DNA from 2 places in the uncultured Oceanicoccus sp. genome. Region 2 is predicted to be linked to the other one. Evidence: predicted binding sites of a transcription regulator. Region 2 holds the regulator's gene; the other holds the start of a gene.
What was found. The regulator PhoB, encoded in region 2, activates phosphate uptake and scavenging genes when phosphate is short. The targets are predictions, from matches to a motif close to TGTCATAAANNTGTAACA.
Positions count from the first base shown of each region.

Region 1: the regulator PhoB is predicted to act here: its motif matches at 2,302-2,319, upstream of gspC (type II secretion system protein GspC).

Region 1 covers NZ_CAXAHB010000026.1:7,062-10,494, reverse strand. Annotated here, with positions in the region: gene gspD (type II secretion system secretin GspD) at 1-1,015, opposite strand, end outside; gene gspC (type II secretion system protein GspC) at 1,120-2,082, opposite strand; gene AACP44_RS04380 (sodium ion-translocating decarboxylase subunit beta) at 2,622-3,433, opposite strand, start outside.
Region 2 covers NZ_CAXAHB010000020.1:10,493-13,925, reverse strand. Annotated here, with positions in the region: gene AACP44_RS03655 (YgiQ family radical SAM protein) at 1-752, opposite strand, end outside; gene phoB (phosphate regulon transcriptional regulator PhoB) at 938-1,663, shown strand; gene phoR (phosphate regulon sensor histidine kinase PhoR) at 1,698-3,038, shown strand; gene AACP44_RS03640 (phosphate ABC transporter substrate-binding protein PstS family protein) at 3,180-3,433, shown strand, end outside.

The DNA of each region.
Region 1 (3,433 bases), on a different contig from region 2:
GAATATCCAAACGCTTAACCACAGATAATAACGGTTGCATAATGTCAGCTTCAGCGGTGACAATCAGTGAGTTGGTGCCTTCATCAGCCTCAATGGTGGCGGTAGCTTTTTGATTACCTCTGACTTTGTCATTCTTATGATTCATCCGCTCCATATTTTGCACAACCTTGGTCAACACACCGGCAAGATCTTTGGCCACGGCATATTCAAGGTAGACCACTTTCATGGTACCGCTTTGTGCTAACGGGGTATCGAGATGGGCAATTAATGATTTAACCCGCTGGCGCTCAAGTTCATCGCCACTAACCAAAACGCTATTAGTTCGTTTATCCGCCACTAATACGATTTTTTTGGTTTCAGCTTGATTTTTAGATGAGTTCGATTTTTTTAGCTGCTCCAGCATTTTTACCACTTCTTCCGCTGAAGCATATTCTAGCGCCACAATATCGGTTTTTTGTACCGCGGATAAATCAATACTTTTTATCACTGTTTTAATGCGGTTGATATTGGCTTCGGTATCAGAAATGATAATCGCATTACTGGGTGCATAAGCCGCCATATGGGCCTGCTGTGGCGCCAAAGGACGCAGCACCGGAATCAATTTGGCCGCTGAAATATTTTGTAACTGAATAACCTGAGTAATGATTTTACTGCTGATATTTAAATCATCTCCGGTGTTAACTTCGACAGGCGCGGTTCTGGCATTCTGGGTGGGAATAATACGGGTGATATCACCAGATTCAACCGCCGCAAAACCCTGCACTTCCAGAATCGATAAAAATAACTGGTAAAGTTCTTCGCTTGTCACCGGTTTGGCAGAAATTACCTGCACTTTACCTTTAACTTTGGGATCGATAATAATGGTTTTTTTCGTTGCCTTGGCAACAAAGCGAATAAGCTCATGGATATCAGTGTCTTTAAAATTTACCGTCCAAGTCTGCTCGGTTTGAACGGTAGCAGTCGGCGCCGTTTGCGCTGTAGCTATCGCGCTAACGGCAACCAATAAGACCAACATTACTGACAGCTTTGCGGTTTTCAATCCCCGTTGAAATAACCTCATAAATTTCTTCCTTATTCGCCTGTTTATTAAATTTATTACTACAGCCAATATAACTTTTACTAATCGCCCAAGGATACTAACACTTCAACTGAAGCGCCATTACGGTTGACCACAAAGGCGGCCTCTGATGCTGTCCGCATCAATTTATAAATTTCTAATGCTTTGGAGGGCTCATCTAATTCAATACCATTAATACTGGTAACAATATCATTAGTTTTAAACCCCAACTGGGCAAACTGTTTGCGATCACTGCCGGGCTTGACGCGATACCCTAACATTTTGCCATCTTTTTGCGCGGGTGATATCTGTAACACTTGCGCTAGTGAGGTCGGGTTTTTATACAAACGGTCGCGATAGCCCTTGGCAAGCTTGGTGATTCCGGCACTGCTGCGATTATCCGTTAATATTTTTTGCTTGGCTTTAGCGCTGGACGCCTGGCTGGTGGTAGCCAACGGTTTCTCTTGGTCATATAACCACAGGGACTCATAGCGACCATTGTTATCTAAAATCACATGGTCAGGCATCACCCTAGTCAAACTCACTTTATTGCCGGTTGGTAATCGGTCACCGATATAGTATCGATCCTGTTTATTTTGAAAAACAATAACCGCGAGTGACTCGCCATCATCCGGCGAATAGACGATGCCTTTTAGGGTCAGATTCAATTTGGTTTTAACGGCATTTAACGCTATATCATCGGCTACTGTAGCCGGCTTGATCTCGGTTTGTGGCGCCGATACCGCACCGACTTCACCAAACAGGTTAATCGACTGCAATTGGCTTATATCGAGATCATCACCGGTCCGCAGCACAGAACCCTCCGCTGAGGGCTTATCGGTATCATCAGGAATAGCATCACGACTAAAAAAAACGCCCGCTAACTGGACCAAGGCAAATAACAGCCACAGTATCAGCGCCCCACAGACGGCCTTATTGATCGATTGCACAGGCACAGTTCTGGCCAACTCAATAAGCTGTTGCCCAAATAGGGTCACTCTGGCCGCCACCTGTTCTAGGGTCAATCTATCACCTCAAATTTATTACTATTAGGAGGGCATTATATGAGGCATACAAGTTGATAGGAAGACTAACACCCGCTCAGTGGCAACAATTAACCGTATTATTCACACTTCACTGGAAAACGCCGAGTCATCACTTAGAATTACTCTACCTCTTGGCAAACAGTGTTTTATCTTTTTCCGCCCTGATTGCCAGTGGAGAACAACAGTAACATCCTTATATGTCATCAATGTGTCCCTGAAACTACACTACAAAGATAGTACAAAAGCAGAAAAAAACCGAGAAGAATTTGTCTTATCTAAACAGTATTAAACATTATGAGTAAGAGAATTTTTATCAATAGACGCACTGGCCTGGATCGACGCACAGGCAAGGATCAACGTCAAAATCCAAGGCTGGACCTAAAGCATAGGCGCAGACGCAAGACTGACGATCGACGGGATCTGAACCGGACAGGTGCCGAGCACTTCTATGCATTGAATAATGATTCTAACCACGGCAACCTAGGCAACCCAGGCAACCTGGATAGCCTCGACAAACACTAGCCAACCAGACTAATCATCACCCCAGCAGCAACCGCCGAACCAATAACCCCAGCCACATTCGGCCCCATGGCATGCATCAGCAAGAAGTTTTGCGGATTGGCATCCAACCCCACTTTATTTGACACTCTGGCCGCCATTGGTACCGCTGAAACACCGGCGGAACCAATCAAAGGATTGATCGGCGTACTGGAAAGTCGATTCATCAACTTGGCCATCAACACGCCACAGGCCGTTCCGATACCGAAAGCCACCATACCCAGTAGTAAAATACCCAAGGTATTCAAATCCAGAAATTTATCTGCACTCAGCTTGGAACCCACTGACAGGCCTAGAAAGATAGTCGTGATATTGATCAGCGCATTCTGGGTTGTATCACTCAGACGATCCACCACGCCACATTCACGCATTAGATTACCTAGGCAAAACATACCCAATAGAGGTGCCGCTGAGGGTAATACCAAAGCCACTAAGATAAGTAGCACCAATGGAAAGCAAATTTTTTCAACCTTGGACACAGGGCGTAACTGCACCATCACAATCTGGCGCTCTTGTTCTGTGGTTAAGGCTTTCATAATGGGCGGCTGAATCATCGGCACCAATGCCATATAAGAATAAGCTGCCACCGCAATCGCACCCAGCAAATCAGGCGCTAACAGGCTGGCTACATAAATAGCGGTTGGGCCATCGGCACCGCCGATAATACCAATAGCAGCGGCATCGGCGAGGGAAAAATCCATCAAACCCAGCGCGGTTAAGCCGACCGCGCCCAGCACGGTAGCGAAGATACCAAACTGAGCAGCGGCACCCA
Region 2 (3,433 bases):
TTTAGGTGAGGGGTGACTTTGCCCGGACTATCGACAGTGGAAGAGTCAATCACCGTCCATCCATCAGGTACCCGTTTACGCACAAAGGCCGTACCGCGAATATCTTGGATTTGATAAGCATCTTCGCCATTGGCGATTCGATGGGCAATTTCAATAATAGCTCGCTCGGCGTTACCGTAGACTAACAGATCAGCTTTGGAGTCCATCAGCACTGAACGGCGAACTTTATCGCTCCAGTAATCGTAATGAGCGATGCGGCGCAGGCTGGCCTCAATAGAGCCGATAATCACCGGCACGCCTTTAAAGGCTTCTTTGCAACGTTGTGAATAAACGGTTACTGCGCGGTCGGGGCGTTTGCCACCTTCATCATTGGGTGAGTAAGCATCGTCATGACGCAATTTACGATCAGCCGTATAACGGTTGATCATGGAGTCCATATTGCCGGCTGCTACGCCAAAAAAGAGGTTGGGCTTACCAAGGGTTTGAAAAGCCTCTTTTGAGCGCCAGTCCGGCTGGGAAATAATACCCACCCGAAAGCCTTGAGCTTCCAGTGTTCTGCCAATCACAGCCATACCGAAGCTGGGATGGTCGACATAGGCATCACCGGTAACAATAATAATATCGCAGCTATCCCAGCCCAATTGATCCATTTCTGCCCGTGACATCGGTAAAAATGGAGCAGGTCCATAGCACTCCGCCCAATATTTACGATAGGAGAACAGGGGTTTGGCGGCTTGTTGATGTGGATTCATGAGTGGATCGTGCTAAATAATCAATTGGGACGCAGTATACGTGAATTTTCTTCTGAATACCGTCTTCAATAGTTGGCTATAACTTCGGCTGAGCAATATTTGCGCCTTTGGTGCAACTTTGTCATATTGCTGTAATAAAATCAGTTTTTAATGAGTAGAAAGGGTTACAGAAGGTTAATGGGATAATGCAAGAAAAAACCATACTCATAGTTGATGATGAGGCGGCGATTCGCGAAATGATCCGTATGTCGCTGGAAATGGCTGGTTATGACTGTCGTGAGGCGGGTGATATCCAGCAGGCCTATGCGTCTATTACTGATAATATTCCCGATCTGGTTCTGCTCGATTGGATGCTACCTGGTGGCAGTGGTATTGAGTTACTGCGACGCCTGCGTAAGGACGAACTGACCGCCGATTTGCCGGTGATTATGCTAACGGCCAAAACCGAGGAAGATAATAAAATTCAGGGCTTGGATATAGGCGCTGATGATTATGTCACCAAACCGTTTGCCCCCAGAGAGCTGTTATCCAGAATCAAAGCAGTGATGCGACGTGCCGGTCATAGTGAGCAGGAAAAAGCGATCGAAGTATTGGGTTTAAAACTAGACCCATCCAGTCACCGTGTTTATGTTAATCAACAGCTAGTCACTATGGGTCCGACGGAATTTAAATTATTGCGCTTTTTTATGACCCATCAAGAGCGAGCCTATAGTCGTGGGCAGTTGCTTGATCAGGTTTGGGGCGGTAATGTCTATGTCGAGGAACGCACCGTAGATGTGCATATCCGTCGTTTGCGTAAAGCTCTTGAAACCGATGCCGTGGACTATGGTTGTTTGGTGCAGACAGTAAGGGGCACAGGCTATCGTTTTTCTGCTGATGGTTGCACAATAGACATGGCTAGCAGTTCCTGATACCAGACACTACAACCACTGAGAAAACTTATTAATGCACACTATCGATTGGAAAATCGAATGCCGAAATTTGGCTATCTTACTGCTGATAACAGGCCTGATTGGTTCGGCGGTTGGTTTTTTAGTGTGGTTTTTACTGTTTGCCTCGCTTAGCTATATCGCTTGGACACTATTCCAGTTACAACGTATTCAAATTTGGCTGTCCCAACAAACTGATGCTGATCCACCAGAGAGTAAAGGTCTTTGGGGTGATGTGTTAGATGGTATCTATCGTCTGCAACGTCAAGGCAAGGAAGAGCTTAATCGCCTGCAAGCAACGGTGGATTATTTGCAAGATTCCTTTGCGTCTTTGGACGATGGCGCAGTGATGATTGATAAGCGAGGCAATATTGAGTGGAGTAACGTCGCCGCTGAATATTTATTGGGCTTGCGTTATCCGGATGATAAAAATCAGCAATTAGTTAATTTAATTCGTGACCCTGAGTTTATTCGTTATTTTGAAAATGATGATTACTCAGAGTCTTTGTTGATCGACTCACCTCATAATAAGCATTACCAATTGCAGATCAGTATTTCCTACTTCGGTCGAGGTAGCCGGTTATTATTTGCCCGTGATGTCACTGAAAACAATCGCCTGCAACAAATGCGTAAAGATTTTGTCGCCAATGTTTCCCATGAATTGCGCACGCCACTCACGGTGATCAAAGGTTATCTAGAGACCTTATCGGATAAGGCAGGTACTCAGGGCAATCCGCAAACTATTGATACCGCGGCTAACGATATAAGTTGGCGGCGCGCGATCGACCAGATGCTAACGCAGTCTAATCGGATGGAAAATCTGATTAGAGACTTGATGATGCTATCGAAATTGGAGTCTGTACCAGAGAATAACAAGGATGAACCCATCGATCTTGAACCTATGCTCGAAACGATCAAAGAGGAGGTGGTTACCGCTTTTAAAGATCGGCGAGTGATTAAGCTTGAATGTGATTATAGTCTGCGTCTGATCGGTCATGCTGATGAGTTGCGCAGCGCTTTTACCAATCTGGTGATGAACGCCGCTAAATACAGTCAGGATGGCGGTATTATCACCATTCGCTGGTTTGGCGATGCCCAGCACTGTTATCTCGAAGTTGAAGATAATGGTGAGGGAATTGATGATATCCATTTGCCGCGCCTAACCGAACGTTTTTACCGTGTCGATAAAAGCCGTTCAATTGAAACCGGTGGCACCGGCCTTGGCTTGGCGATTGTTAAGCATATTTTGCTGCGCCATCAGGCTGAATTAAAGATGAGCAGCGTTTTGGGTGAAGGCAGTACCTTCAGCTGTGAATTTCCCCGCATGCGTCTGTTGGCTGAAACCCATAGAGCCTGACCCTAAACCTCCCAGTAATCCTTTATCCCCTGCAATAAATTTTTCTTAAAATCGTCATACAACTGTAATAATTGGTTTATACAGTAGCCCCAACAATCTATAACAAAGTATGATCTTTTACTGAAACTGTTGGAGAGACCGATGAAACTCAATAAGCAATTAAGAGCAACAGCACTTGCCATGACTATGGCTAGCGCCAGTCTTTTGTCCCTAAATGCGGCTGCGGCGACAAAAGTCGATGCTGATTTGCCGGTATATCAAAAGGCTAGCGGCATTTCCGGTAACCTTTCCAGTGTGGGTTCTGACACCTTGGCTAACTTGATGACCTTGTGGGCGGAAGGCTTTAAGCGCTTTTATCCTAACGTCAATATTCAAATTCAGGCTGCGGGCTCTTC